2 regions of the Paenibacillus sp. J22FR83 genome follow, and region 2 is predicted to be linked to the other one. Evidence: riboswitches for the same ligand, from Rfam matches in the RefSeq annotation. Region 2 holds a riboswitch; the other holds the start of a gene.
What was found. A riboswitch is a leader RNA that binds a small molecule or an ion and turns the genes downstream of it on or off. The one in region 2 is predicted to bind thiamine pyrophosphate.
Positions count from the first base shown of each region.

Region 1 (7,679 bases), on a different contig from region 2:
TGCTCGGTATTCGCTTCATGGCCGCCTTTGATCATCACATGCTTACAGCCGTAGGCGTGAATTCGTCTAGCTGCCTTTTGCCGTGAGTCCGCATCCGTAATCTGCATGCCACTGAGTACTTCCGCTTCGGGGATATTTGGTGTTACCACATCTGCAAGTGGCAGCAACTGCTGAATCATCGCGTCAATCGCTTCCTGTTGCAAGAGTGAAGCTCCACCTTTGGCAATCATCACCGGGTCCACAACGATCTGTTTCCACGCATAGTTCTTAATCGCCGTCGCGACAATACGAATAATTTCCCCGCTAAAAAGCATCCCTGTCTTCAACGCATCCGGTCGTAAATCTTCTCCAATAGAAGCCAGTTGGCGTTCAATTGCCTCCCCGCTCATCGGATAAACCCCTTGCACACCAAGTGTGTTCTGCGCGGTGACAGCCGTAATCACGGACATGCCGTATACACCGAGCTCCTGAAACGTTTTCAAATCCGCCTGAATGCCGGCACCACCACCGCTGTCTGATCCGGCAATCGTCAATGCTTTGTGAATCGCCACGTTACTCCCCCTTTCCGACTCAGCACTCCAATCAAGTCCAAATCCAAGTACCACTCAAGTCCAAATCCAAATCCAAATCAAAGTCTACGTCTCCAAAGTTGCAAAAAGGCATCCTTTTCCGACCAAAACGCCTCAATTTCATAAAAAAGTGCAAATCTGCAACCTTTTCGCTGCTTTCACAGCAAATTGAACCATTTGCCCCTAAATAACTGCCTTTTTGCAACTTTCAGGTCATTTATTGCCTCAATGGAGTGAAATAGATGCCTTTTTGCACTTTTCAAACAAATAGGCCACTGTTGGATGAGGAAAACACTGCGACTCCGAGTAACAATGAACCTTGAATTTCCCTTACAACTGACTCATCTACTCAACCCCACACGACCCTACGCTCGACTCAATCCATCCATCGGAGAACTTGCCGACGCATATCGCTTCTTCGGAATCCGCCCTGCCTCAAAGCCTGCGCGTCCTGCTTCAATCGCGAGTTTCATGGCGTAAGCCATTTTGACAGGATCCTTGGCACCTGATACGGCCGTGTTCAATAGCACGCCGTCGGCGCCCATTTCCATAGCTAATGATGCGTCGGAAGGTGCGCCAATTCCCGCGTCCACGATCACAGGTACTGTTGCTTGCTCGATGATGAAACTCAGGTTCAGCGGGTTAATTATCCCTTGCCCCGTACCAATCGGTGATGCACCAGGCATAATGGCATGTACGCCGAGTGCTTGCAAACGTTTAGCTAGCAAAACATCATCCGATGTATAAGGCAACACGATAAAGCCTTCCTCCAGCAGCATTTCGGATGCTTTCAGCGTTTCCACGGGATCGGGGAGCAGCGTCATTTCATCGCCGATCACCTCGACTTTGATCATGTCGCACAAGCCAGAGGCTTTCGCTAAGCGCGCGATGCGCACGGCTTCTTCTGCTGTTTTGGCACCAGCTGTATTCGGCAGCAACGTGAAGTTCGACGTATCCAGCATCGACAGGAAATTCGGCTGACTCGCCTCAAAAATATTCATTCGACGAACCGCAAAGGTCAGAATTTGCGACTCGGAGATATCCACCGCTTGTTTTTGAATCTGAAAATCTGGAAACTTCCCCGTACCTAGCAGCAAACGTGAACGAAATTCATATGGACCAATTTTTAACATGTCTTTATCCTCCTCCAACGAAATGAACGATCTCAATTTTGTGGCCTTCCGCCAGCTCAGCACCAGCGTGATCTTCTTTATGTAAAATGGCTGCGTTATGCTCTACCACGAGCATTTTGTCGCATAAATCGAAGTGGGCAAGCAGCTCCACGACGGTTCGAATCGTATCGGGTACGTCCACCTGCTGACCATTAATGTGCAGTTTCAATGCTTATCAATTCCTTTCCTTGGGCTGAAAAAGGTTCCTGACCCTCGTGACTGTTACTCACCCGCTCGGTTCTAGGGGACAGATCAGGGCTGAATGCATTCAGCCAAGGAGCTATAGATGCTTTCCCCTGCTCACCTGCGCCATCTCCGCCCAAAATCCAATCCGCCATCACCTTTCCGGTGATCGGGCTCAGCAAAATTCCGTTGCGGTAATGTCCGCAAGCTGTATACAAGCCCTCCACCGTCGGCACTTTGCCGATGTAGGGCAGCCCGTCGGCGGTCTGCGGGCGCAGCCCCGACCAAGCCTTCTCCCACTCGGCGTCGCCGAGCGCGGGCATCAACTCCCTCGCGCGCTCCATCAGCTCGGCTAAGCCCGAGAGCGACACCTTGCGGTCATAGCTGTGCGGCACGACCGTCGCGCCGACCACCAGCCGTCCGCCGGCTTTCGGAACGATATAGCACCCTGGCGAGAACAGGGTTTTCTTCAAGAGAGGCTTCGGCGTCCTCACGGAGAAGCACTCGCCTTTCACAGGATACATCGGCAACTCGATGCCGATGCTCCCAAGCAGCTGACCGCTCCACGTGCCTGCGGCGACGACCACGTGGTCGCCGTAGAGCGGACCGGCGGCCGTCTGCACGCCGATGACCCGCTCCTGCGCGGTCAGCAGCCCTTGCACCCCGGCGAACGGTTGCACCTTCGCCCCAAGCACCTGCGCGGCCTGCGCGAACGCGGCCGCCAGCAGCGGAGCATCGACCTGCCCATCGCTGGGCAGGTACAGGGCTCCGCGCGTCGCTGCGCTCAGCGCGGGTTCCAGGGCCGTGGCTTCAGCTGCGCTGAGCCACTGGGCCTGCTCGCCCGCGGCGCGCTGGAGCTTCTCCCGCGCGCGCAACTCCGCCTCTTGAACGTCGCTGAGCGCGACGTTCAAGAGCCCCTCACGGACGAGGCCGATGTCGATGCCCGTGAGTTCTCTCAGTTCCCCGCTCAACTCGGGGAACATAGATCTACTTAGACGCGCCCACTGGAACAGGGCGCCCGTGTCTTCCATCTCGGACTGCGCGCCGAGCATGCCTGCCGCCGCAGCCGAGGCTTCTGTGCCTAGTTGACCGCGCTCTAGCAGCGTGACGGACTGCCCTCTTTTAGCCAAGTAATAGGCAATGGATGTACCGATAACACCACCGCCAACGATGATGACATGGGATCTTGTTGCTGACATTTCGCTCACCTCTATTTATTGAAGCTCATCATGATAGGCTAGAACGGCTCCAAGCGGATCCGCTGCTTCCCATATTCCGCTCATCACTGCGATGCCGGATGCTCCTGCATCCAGAACCGATTGGACTCTCGCAGGTGTCATCCCGCCGATTGCAATGACAGGAATGTTCACCCCATTAACTACTTGTCTTAACTGCTCCAGACCCCTAGGCGGCACGCCTTGCTTGGAGTTTGTCGCAAAAATATGACCGAACATGACATAATCGGCTCCTTCTTTCTCACGCCAACTCGCCTCAACCGCCCCATGCACAGAGACTCCGATGCGCTGTATGCCCCGGCACAACTCATCCTGAATAACCAAAGGCGGCGTCGTACCTGGCAGCTGGAGTCCTCCTGTTTGCAAAGCCAGAGCGATGGAGGGAAAACCGTTAACGTACAGGCTTTTCGCCGGAATTCCTTGCTCTACTATGTACTGAATGCCGATGAACACTTCATCCAAGGATTTCGTTTTCTCCCGAATATGAATCGCTGTGACATACGGGTGAATCTGCGCCGCAATCTTTGCGATCTCAGACCATGCCATCTTCCCACTCGATATGACATGCAGCTCTTTCTCAGACATTGAAGGCGACTCCTCTCCACGAAATCTCACTATTTTTAACCATGTGAATCATCTCGACTGTGCAAATAAATACAAAAAAACCACTTTCCTCAGGAAAGTGGTTGTAGGCTGCCTCATCATAAATAACAATAAAATCGGCTCCAAAGCTCGTTCCACTTTCCTCCGCTGGCATAAACCAGATCAGGTTCAAAGGGTTCAGTCTACACTGTCTCAGCCTCTCGGCGCCCCTAGGGATTCATTCGTATGCGATTACTACTCATCATAGCATGACAGCCAACTCTTGGAAATACCAATTTTCCATTTTCATTGGCAGTGCCCTAACCTTTCTCAATTTATTGAGAATTAACCTCATCTCCCTGAAACCATTTCCAATACTTCCCGTATAGGACTATAAGTAAAACTTATATTAAGGGGTGTTTGCCATGGAACCGTTTGTACTGCCAGAATCTGATCGACGAAGACCCTCCTCCCTCCCGCCAGGCTTGATGACCAAAATTGTAATCGGCCTTGTCATCGTTCTCGTTCTTATTTTCGGATCTTCCACTTTCTACACAGTACAGGAGCATGAGAAGGCGGCTATTCTCACATTAGGTAAATATACGACCGAGAAGGAGGCTGGGCTTCACTTTAAACTCCCTTTTCCCATTCAACAAGTGATTGTATTACCTGCCAAAAAGACACAACGCATCCAAATCGGCTTCCGTGAAGCTGGTGGTAAAATTACACCCGTAGATGAAGAAGCGATGATGATTACGGGGGATGAAAATATTTTATCCGCTGATGCCGTAGTGGAATGGAATATCAGTGACATGCAGAACTATTTGTACAATATTGATAATGCTGAATTGTTCTTACGCAACTCGGCAAGTGCAGCGATTCGTTCGGTAATCGGCGCGACGGCGCTAGACTTTGCCATTACTGAAGGAAAAACTGAGGTCCAAGGCAAGGTTAAGGAGCGTTTGATTGAAATGCAGACGAAATATCAAACGGGCATTCATATTATCGATTTGAAATTCCAAGATATTGAGCCGCCAGCGGGCGATGTGCAGAATGCTTTTAAGGATGTAACGAACGCACGTGAAGAGAAAAACACGAAGATAAACGTGGCAACAAAATACGAGAATGATATCCTTCCTCGGGAGCGCGGTAACGCGCAGGCACTGATCGAGAATGCCGAAGCTCAGAAGAAATCACGGATTTTGAATGCACAGGGGGATGTTGCGAAGTTTAATGCCCTCTATGCGGAGTATGCCAATAATAAATCAGTAACCGAGAGCAGGCTTATCATCGAGACGTTAGAGAAAATATTGCCGAATGCCAAAATTTTCATCAGTGACAGCACTGGCGAAACCGTTAAATATTTACCAATCAATGAGCTGTTGCGTACACCTGCTGCTGCAACAGGTACGACTGGAGGGACTGCGAAATGACCGTACAAAATAAATGGATTCTGAGATCCATCCTTGGTGTCGTTCTCGTCATTTTCTTCCTGATTTCCATCTTTATTGTGAAAGAAGGCCAATACCGCGTCGTTCTTAAATTCGGAGAAGCTGTTCGTATCCAGACAGAACCTGGTATTCATTTTAAAATTCCGTTCATTGAATCGGTCCGCACGCTTCCTAAATATCAGATGGTGTATGACAGCAAACCTACTTCCATTCTGACCAAAGATAAGAAGCCGATCGAAGTGGATAACTATACGGTATGGCGCATTGATGATGCGCAGCAATTCTTGCGCACGATTCAATCGATCACTGGCGGGGAAGAGCGGATTGATGCCGCTGTGTACAACACCGTCCGACGGAAGTTGTCGGAGATCAATTACAGCGATATTATCAGCGAAAATACGCAGCGCGGGAATTTGAACGATGAGATTACGAAGGAAGTTTCGGATTTGATGGAGCGCGATAACTACGGCATTCAGATCGTTGATGTGCGCATCAAGCGTACGGATCTACCTGAGTCCAACAAACAAAGCGTGTACAAACGGATGATCTCTGACCGTCAATCCATTGCGGCGAAGTACTTGTCCGAGGGCGATGAGGAGTCGAAGAAAATCACCTCCAAAGCCGATCGCCAAGCAAGCGAATTGATCGCACAAGCGCAAGCGGATGCGAAGAAAATTGTAGCCGAAGGCGAGCAAGAAGCGGCTAAAATTTATAACTCCGCTTACGGCCAGGACCCTGCTTTTTACAATTTCTACCGTACGTTGGATAGTTACTTGGTGTCATTTCAAGGGGAGCCCGTCATTATGCTGCCGATTGATTCCCCGTACACCAAAATTTTACTTGGTAAATAATATTATTACGCCACAACTAGGTACAACCAAAGCAAGCATGCTCATCTTAGGATGGCATGCTTTTTATTTATGTGGTTAACCTTCTTTCCTTTCTGCTCTCAAACCCACTCCCCATCTTCTGGAATCACAACCTGCTCCAACAACCCTTCTACTGTCAATCTATCTCGCAAATCCGCACGCGTCACGTGGCAATGATTGATCGCATTCATGTGAACGGCAACGACTCGCGTGAAAGGTCCGTATCTGCATAGGCTTACCACATCGTTCGCATCCATCGTAATGGGATCGCCGACTTCGAACTGAGCGCCACCCGCATTGACAACGGTCCAAGCTGGTTGATGTTCTTCCAGCGCTTGCTGAACATCGTCGCACCATATCGTATCCCCCGCGAGGTACAATGCCGGCTCGTTCGCCGCTGTAAATACAAAGCCGGATACTTGCCCCATCAATTTCCCTATTTCACCAGTCCCATGCTGTCCACCCGTTCGGAACAAGGTTACTCCCCGTAGCTTATAAGACTCCTGGATCGCCGTTACGGACGTAAACCCCGCAGTAGTAAAGGCTTCTTCATCCCCTGGTTGGCACAGGATAGGTGTTGATTTAGGCAGCGCTTGCGCGGCCGCCCCGTCCCAATGATCCCCGTGCAGGTGGGTCACGATGATCACGTCAGGTTGACCAATTTCAGTTAACGGAAATGGCAGAGGCACGAGCGGGTTCCTTTTCGGATTGGCTGTATTCACGATCGGCGGGTTGGCGCCAGCGTCACTAAACATCGGATCGATTAAAACTTTAATTCCTGCGTATTCCAGCCAAATTGTAGCATGGCGAATTAATTGAAGATTCATTCTTCTAGCACCTCTTATCTTATAATTGTTGATCTGCTACAATTGTAAAATAGTTGACGTGCAACTCATACCATCTGATGAAAAGAAAAATCGAATTTCCATTTCATTCTGAAAGGAATTTATATAACGTGCTAAGCAACCCACCGATCGATGAGATCGATCTACGTATCTTGCACCATTTGCTGCAAGATGCCACTCAGTCGCACAAAGCCATTGGGCAGCACGTCCATTTAACGGGACAAGCTGTTGGTTCTCGCATTCGTAAATTACAGGATCTCGGGGTCATAACCGGCTATACCGTAAACTGGAATCCTGAGAAAATAGGGCAAGTCGTGCATGCCTTTATCGTTGTTTTCATGAAATCTAACACCGCTCATCAAGCGTTCCTCTCTTACATCGGGCATCAGGAGAGTGTCGTTGAGACGCACCGCGTAAGCGGCGAAGGGTGCTATTGGATGCGAGTTCGCGTCCGTACGCCCCTTGAATTGAATGCCTTCCTGGATGAGCTTCTCACATATGGCAATTACAAAGTCAGTCTTTCCATCGGTCAAGTGAAATAGCAGAATTAAATAGCAGACTACACTTCAAGCTGTCACGAAAGGATGTTCACCTAGATGCTGCCTCAGTTGAATCGCCAATTAGAAAAGATTTTGCCGCTCATCACACCTCTCAGTGTTCTTATCGGTGTTCTGCTCGGAAGTCACTTATCTGGGTTCACCTACTTGTCGCCATGGTTGTTTGCCTTCATGACGTTCTCGGGGAGCATCGCTTCCAGCTTCAGAGAATTCATC
Region 1 covers NZ_JCAUAM010000002.1:342,023-349,701, forward strand. Annotated here, with positions in the region: gene thiD (bifunctional hydroxymethylpyrimidine kinase/phosphomethylpyrimidine kinase) at 1-551, opposite strand, end outside; gene AC58PV_RS05025 (thiazole synthase) at 935-1,702, opposite strand; gene thiS (sulfur carrier protein ThiS) at 1,707-1,910, opposite strand; gene thiO (glycine oxidase ThiO) at 1,894-3,123, opposite strand; gene AC58PV_RS05040 (thiamine phosphate synthase) at 3,139-3,744, opposite strand; TPP riboswitch at 3,885-3,983, opposite strand; gene hflK (FtsH protease activity modulator HflK) at 4,167-5,174, shown strand; gene hflC (protease modulator HflC) at 5,171-6,043, shown strand; gene AC58PV_RS05055 (MBL fold metallo-hydrolase) at 6,142-6,888, opposite strand; gene AC58PV_RS05060 (Lrp/AsnC family transcriptional regulator) at 7,017-7,448, shown strand; gene AC58PV_RS05065 (bile acid:sodium symporter family protein) at 7,503-7,679, shown strand, end outside.
Region 1: linked by a shared signal. The riboswitch ahead of AC58PV_RS05040 (thiamine phosphate synthase) and the one ahead of AC58PV_RS09190 (ABC transporter substrate-binding protein) in region 2 are both predicted to bind thiamine pyrophosphate.

Region 2 (7,679 bases):
ACGATACGAACAACCGCATTAAACCAAAGGAACTGACAGGTGCCATTTATGATTTCTATATCCGCAAACGGATTCACATGATCAGAGTTAATTTAATAGAGAAACAACTCCAACATGCCAATTGAAGCACAATAAGGCCATCTGATTCGGACTCTTTCGTCCTTCAGATGGCCTTATGTGTACCTCATGCTATTCGCTATGATAACAGAAACAAGTTTGGGCGTGATCATTCACCATACCTACTGCCTGCATATAAGCATAACAAATCGTCGAACCGACGAATTTGAAGCCACGCTTCTTTAAATCCTTGCTCATACGATCAGAAATATCCGTTTTGGCAGGCAATTGACGACTGTCTTCCCAATTATTCTTTATGGTTTTGCCACCTACGAAGCTCCAAATATACGAATCAAATGTGCCAAATTCATCTTGCACCTTAAGAAAGGCTTTGGCATTCTGGACGACGGAAGCTATTTTCAGACGATTACGCACGATGCCAGGATTCAAGAGCAATTCCTGCAGCTTCGCCTCATCATAATTTACAATTATGTGCGGGTCAAAACCATCGAACGCTTCCCTATAGCTATCTCGCTTCTTTAATATTGTATACCAACTTAAACCAGCTTGAGCACCTTCCAAATTCAGCATCTCAAACAAGACGCGGTCATCATGCACAGGAACTCCCCATTCATGGTCATGGTAATCTTGATATAAAGGGTCTTCGTTGACCCAACCGCAGCGGTTTGTCATGTTATTCCTTCACCTCATCCAAGTATCGAACATGTGTTCTATTTCATTATAGATCCTATACGAACACTTGTCCAGTTGGATTTATTTAAGGTCGCCAGGCAACTTGTAGAAGTGATTGGTGTTTTGGAATAAAATCGCAACCGTCTCTTGCACGTTCTTCCCCTTCAGTTCAGCGATTTGTTCAATGACTGTGTGAATCATACACGGATGTGTCTCTTCACCTGAGAACGGTCCTTCAAATGGCCAAGGTCCATCTGTCTCTACCATCATGAGCTCCAAAGGGTAGTTACGAACTAATGTTCTGATTTCTTCTTCATAGAGAACATCTGGCGTGATAGAAATATAATAACCAGCGCCTATCATTCGCTCCACGGTTTCGTCAGATCCTTTAAACCAATGGAAATGCGCCTTCTTGATTCCGTATTTGGCTAGTAACGCACATGCGACATCCGCATCTTCATATACGGCATGCAGGACAACTGGCTTGTCCCACTGAGCAGCAAGCTGCAAGAAACGCTCTAACAACCCAATATAAGGTGTTACGTCAAACGCCTGTCCTGCCCCTTCTACTTCATGACGCGTGTAATATGGAAGTCCAATTTCACCAACTGCGATCATGTCATTCACATGCTCACTCATCCAATCTATTAATGCGTCCAACTGCTCTGTCGTAGGCAACTCTTGTTCTGGATGAAATCCGTAAGCCGCAAAAATGCGACCGGGAGCAAGCGACTTCAATTGCTTCGTTGCTTTGCAGGAATCTAGATGGCGGGATACCGCGATTAAGGCCAACACCTGCGAAGCTTCTAGTTCTGCAATTATCAATTTCGCTGACTCTTCGTCGTACATATCGAGATGAATATGTGCATCAATAGCTGACATTGTTTGTTTTCTCCCGTCGCAAGAGTCCCTGTATATGCTGTCTTAGTGCGATAAACTCTGATTCCTGCATGATAGATTCCTGACGTGGTCTTGCAAATGGTACTTTCAACTCTTCCAAGATACTTGCAGGTTTATTAGACAGCACATAAATACGATCAGATAGGAAGAGTGCCTCCTCTATACTATGGGTGACAAATAAGATGGAGCGTTTATTGTGCTCCCAAATGTTAAGAAGCCACGCTTGCATATCAAGCCGTGTTAACGCATCTAAGGAACCGAATGGCTCATCTAAGCACATAAGTTCCTGCGGGCTTAATAAAGCGCGTAAGAACGAAACACGCTGTTGCATCCCACCTGACAGGACATGTGGAAATTCCCGTTCATAGCCTCCTAGTCCAACTCTCGGCAGCCATTCTCTAGCTTTGGCGATCGCCGCAGAGCGCGACTCTCCGGCTACTTCCTGCCCTAGTGCTACATTTTCCTCAATAGAGCGCCATGGGAACAAGGCCGGTTGCTGCGGCATATAAGAAATAAGTCCTTTTTTCCCTGTCACCTTCTCGTCATCCAGCCACACTTCACCGGATGTCGGCTGCACGAGTCCACCTATGATATGGAATAAGGTGCTCTTACCACTGCCAGAAGGGCCAATGATGGATACAAACTCGCCTTGCTCGACATAAATATGAATATCTACAAGCACGGTGACTTGCCCTTTTTTATTCGGAAACATATGATGAATCCCAGTAAGCTTTAATTTGCTCATGGCCACAGCCCTCCTCTCCTACGAGGAACGTTTGACGTTCCAACGAATGATGAGCTTCTCTAACCCAGCGATGAGCCAGAAAAAGAGCAAACTCAGAATCACGATAATTCCGATTGCCACAAATTCCCGGTCTGCACGGAAGGCTGATTTTTGTAAGATCATATAATAGCCAAGACCCACATTTCCGCCTAGCCATTCAGCAATAACTGCCCCCATCACACTATAAGTAGCGGATATTTTGAGCCCAGTAAACAGAAATGGCAAAGCATGAGGCATCTCTAATTTATAGAAAATTTGGCGTTTCGATGCACCAATCATTTGCATGTAATTATACATGCTGCGATCTGTCTGCATGAAGCCATCTAACGTTGACATCGTTACAGGGAAGAAACAGACAAGTGAAATCAATATAAGTTTAGGTAATAGGCCAAAACCAAATAAGATAATTAACAGTGGTCCCAATGCAATAACTGGGATATTTTGCGATAGGATCAGCAGTGGATAGAAACCCGCTTTAACGAAAGGAAGCCTATGTAGTACGCTGGCAACTAGTACACCACCGATGGCACCGATACTAAAACCCATGCACATCAAACGAACGGTAGCCCACATATGCATCCATACGCGCGGCATATCTGTGGTACCGTCTCGCCATATTTTGAGCGGGCTTGGAAGCAGCCAGTCTGCGGTTCCAGCCCATGAGACAGCCAACTGCCAAATAAACAACAGAAGGATGACTACCACAAGTGGCGGCCATCCTGCTTGAATCCAGCGACGGATGTTCATTATCTGTACTTCTCCGTTAACTTGTCCATTGAAGCACCTGACGGATTGAAGTAAATTTTAACCTGAGAAATGACGTTCGGGCTGCCCATGTCAATCATGGCTGTGTTCATATCTTGAATAATGAGAAGGAGTTGATCCAACTCACCTTCCATCGTTGTTTCCAGCGGTGAAACAAAATATTTAACACCAGACTTTGCAATCACTTCGATGGCTCGATCTACATACGGAATGACATCTTCACCGTTTACTGTTTTCGGGATTATTTGAATACTAACAAGTGCATTAGCCATGATGGACATCTCCTCTTCAATTTAGGAATTACTTCTTACTTTCAGGTAAAAATGAATTCGTAAATGCCGCATCCACATCCAACTTCTTCTCTAAAAGCTTGTGATCCAGCATCCACGTGGCGTAGTTTTCCCACACGGATTTCTTTTGCTCACCCCAACGTGCCGCATCATCCTGATAACGTGGGCTTAACCACTTTTGACTAGCAACGACCAGCTTAGGATCTAGATCTGGAACAGCTTTAATCAATATGTTTGCCGCATCTTCCGGTTTGGAAATGGCAAATTGATACCCTTTGGTCGCTGCAGCAACGAACGCCTTCACGATTTCTGGCTTCGAAGAGATCATATTCTCATTTGTCGCCAATACAGGTGTATAATAATCCAGTTTCTCCGAATATTTGTTCAAATAAATCATGTTCATCGGCTCACCACGAAGTTCCGCATCTACGCCTGTCCATGCATAGTAAATCCATGCAAAGTCGATATCGCGTTTGACCGCTGTAAAATAATCCGCGTCACCGATATTAACCATTTTCACCTTTGTCGCATCCGCTTTCTCTGATTGCATCAGGGATTCAATCATGGCACTTTCGGAAGGGGCACCCCAACCGCCATACGATTTGTTCTCGAAGTCCTTCGGTGATTTGATATTCTTCGCAACCGGTGAAGCAAAGCCAGAGGTATTATGTTGAATAACTGCAGCAATCGAGACTAGTGGCACTCCTTGAATACGACCTTGCGTGATGCTTTCTTGATAACTCACCCCAAACTCTGCTGCGCCAGAAGCGATCATCGTATCCGCTCCACTTTCGCCAGGGGAAATGATTTGCACATTCAAGCCTTCTTGCTCAAAAAATCCTTGATCCTTCGCGACATACAACCCCGTGTGGTTCGTATTTGGCGTCCAATCTAGGACAACTTTTACGTCAGTTAGCTTTTTACTTCCTTCTGTCGGTTGAACTGACTTTCCTGTGTCGTTGCCGCAACCTGCCATTACTACGGTAAAGCTGACTAACAACAATGGTGCAATTTTGTTCCATTTCATATTCTTCTACCCCTTCTCTGTGGATCTTGATGTAACCATACGAAAAAGCCCCCGTTATCCGGGAGCGCCAGTGCAATTCTATCAAATTCTACGCTGGCATTACCCCAGGAGTTAATAGAAACTAAAAAGCCGCTAAAGACCAAAGGTCTCTCGCGGCGTATACGTTGACATTCGTACACGTATAGTCGTGTACAATCATTCTCTGCACTAGCATTATCTAGATCAGATCGAACGGTCAGCGGTATATCCCGCACTCTCAGCCTGACTACTCAAGCTCCCGGATGGTTACTATTCAATTTACATTACTATAACCCTAGTTAACTAAATAAGCAAGTTATCCCTATTTGCCGTTGTATGGGTATAATTACACCCATTAGTGTAATAACCAATCCTTTAACTGCAATCCCATCTTCTGCGCATCTGCGTAACCTAGTTCATGTAACTTCTCGAGTTTCCGCGGATCTTTCTCCATTCGTCCTACTTCTACTTTGGTTGAAGGTCGAATAATGATAGCACTGCCATCCGCTTCCATTCGTTCAATTGTTTCAAGTGTAGAATTATAAATTTCGCTGCGATTCACAAGCACATTCACAAGGCCGTTATATTTTGGATAAAAACTTTTCGCTAACCAACGCTGCTTGAACGGCCGTTTGCGGTAGCCCAGTTCTTTCGTTAATACAATGATATGCTTTTTATTGCCGTCAGCGACTGATTTCTGTACCGGAATCGGATCGACCAATCCGCCATCAAATAATGTTCTGCCTTCATAATGAATCGGCGTAGCTACAAAAGGCAACGAACTCGAAGCTTGTACGATGGGCATCGTTTCCTGTTGAAGCTGATGTTTCGTAAAATAAATCGGCTCCCCGGTATGCGCATCTGTTGTACCTATTGCAAATTGCTGTGAAGAAGCGTAGAACGTGTCATAGTCAAAGGGTACTAGTCTATTCGGCAGCTCATTGAAAATAAAATCCATGCCAAATATGCTCTTACTGCGCAACAAGTTGCGATAGCTTAAATAACGGTGATCCGCAACATAGTCAATCGTTACCTTTTTATTCCGCCCAGGTTGTTTAGAAATGTAAGAAACCGCATTGCACGCGCCCGCTGAAACACCCACCACATAGGGGAAATATAAATCCTGCTCCATAAAGTATTCCAAGACTCCCGCGGTGTATACCCCTCGCATACCTCCGCCTTCCAGTACGAGTCCAATCCCTTCCATGGTGACACCTTCTTTCTGTCTGTCTCAAGCCCCTTTCTAGCATACAGGAATTGTAAATTAAAAGAAACGGGCTTCCCTCTTCGAAAATGAGACGAAGACGAAGATTTCCTCCTACTTTCTAAGACAAATTAGGGGAAATCCCAGTTCAACCGTATTTTTGCCGAAATTTAACGTGTACGTCAACTTTTCGAACCTTAACTAATGGGACACCTTCATGAAATTACCAAAGACCCCTGCTCCGAGGAGCAAGGGTCGGTAACCATACTACAATTATGATTTGTTTTTACTAATGTTATTTAGGCTAGGAGGAAACTCAGCCGCATTCTGCTTTTTTAGTGTCTCTGCCTCTTCCGTGAAGTGAGCAGCATTTTGTTGATTATTTTTTTTATCAGGTCGATTTACTTTAGGCATTCCTTTCACCTCCATCATCTCAACCGTAGTATGAGAAGGTGATCCTAATCTTATGCCAATTCACTGAAATCATTAAGGTTATTAACGATTTTCTTTGTACAGTTCCTTGATGACCATAAACTCGTCCAGATTGTTCAGAAAGAGATCAACAATGACAGGGTCAAAATGTTTGCCGCGCTCCGATTTCAATAAATCCAAGACGCGATCTAATTCCCATGCTTTCTTATAGACACGATCACTACACAGTGCATCAAATACATCAGCCAAGGCTGTTATCCGGCCATATAAGTGAATGTTTTCCCCACTTAGCCCTTGTGGATAACCCGTCCCGTCGTAACGTTCATGATGCTGATGAGCGATAATTGCCGCGGCGTGCAGCACCTTTTTATTCGAATGCTTGAGCATTTCATAGCCTAAGTTAGAATGTGTTTTCATAATTTCGAATTCTTCTTTGGATAAAGAACCCGGTTTATTGAGGATGGCATCCGGGATCCCAACCTTGCCTACATCGTGCATCGGTGTTGCTAGTCGAATCGTTTCAGCTTCTTGCTCAGATAAGCCGTATTTCAGCGCCAGCAGACGTGAATACTCGGCTACTCGCTTAACGTGATGACCTGTTTCCTGTGAGCGCGTTTCTGTAATCTCGCCCATGGTATAAATGATTTCCTGCTGTGTACTTTCAAGCTCATTATTCAAATAAATGTTCTCGAAAGCAACAGAAACATTCGCACAATAAATATCAACCAAATAATGCTCCCATTCACTTAGGGCATTAAAACCGTTCATATAGATTACGTTTTCCATCCCCATCTTACTCTGGAAATAGATGATGAAACGATCCGCAGCAAAGCTGCTTTTGCGGGTATGGAAAGCTAATTCAATTTCCTCAAGAACTTCGACAGGAACCACATCACGAGCTCTTGCATCTTGGTTCTTCGCATAATCGCCGCTGGCTGCAAGAATGTAGATGTCCTCGATCCCTTTCGTTACGGCAAAACTGCAATGTATCGCATTCTTATGTAAATTAACGATAGATGTCATTTGGGTTAGAACGCCAGACGCAAATTTCTTCATGGACTGTAACTCGAACAAGGTCGCCGAAGACTTAATAATTTCTTCCAGGCCAACTCTACTTTTCTCAATCGTTTTAATATCTCGAAAGGAGCGCAGCGCCGTGACTACCGTAGTAAACAATTTCTGCGATGTTAACTCCGTCTTTTCTTTATAATCATTAATGTCATAATCCATGATAACCGTTCGTTCAGGAGCTTGTCCTGGCTGGCCCGTCCGCAAAATAATACGTACAGCTTGGTTATTCAGCACTTCGCGAATATATTTGACAATTTGCAATCCTGCATCTTCTTGTTCCATGACAACATCTAATAAGATAAGCGCCGTTTGTGGCTGTTCTTTCAACAGTTGTTTCGCTTCCAAAGCAGAATAAGCACTATGAAACTCCAGTTTTCTGCCAGCAAATTCGAGATCTTGCAGCACCATTTTGGTAACTTGGTGTATTTGCTTCTCATC
Region 2 covers NZ_JCAUAM010000004.1:161,667-169,345, reverse strand. Annotated here, with positions in the region: gene AC58PV_RS09220 (hypothetical protein) at 1-125, shown strand, start outside; gene AC58PV_RS09215 (DNA-3-methyladenine glycosylase I) at 190-750, opposite strand; gene AC58PV_RS09210 (TatD family hydrolase) at 832-1,632, opposite strand; gene AC58PV_RS09205 (ABC transporter ATP-binding protein) at 1,619-2,395, opposite strand; gene AC58PV_RS09200 (ABC transporter permease) at 2,414-3,181, opposite strand; gene AC58PV_RS09195 (thiamine-binding protein) at 3,181-3,471, opposite strand; gene AC58PV_RS09190 (ABC transporter substrate-binding protein) at 3,500-4,516, opposite strand; TPP riboswitch at 4,699-4,807, opposite strand; gene AC58PV_RS09185 (patatin-like phospholipase family protein) at 4,890-5,741, opposite strand; gene AC58PV_RS09180 (hypothetical protein) at 6,012-6,152, opposite strand; gene AC58PV_RS09175 (DUF3369 domain-containing protein) at 6,234-7,679, opposite strand, start outside.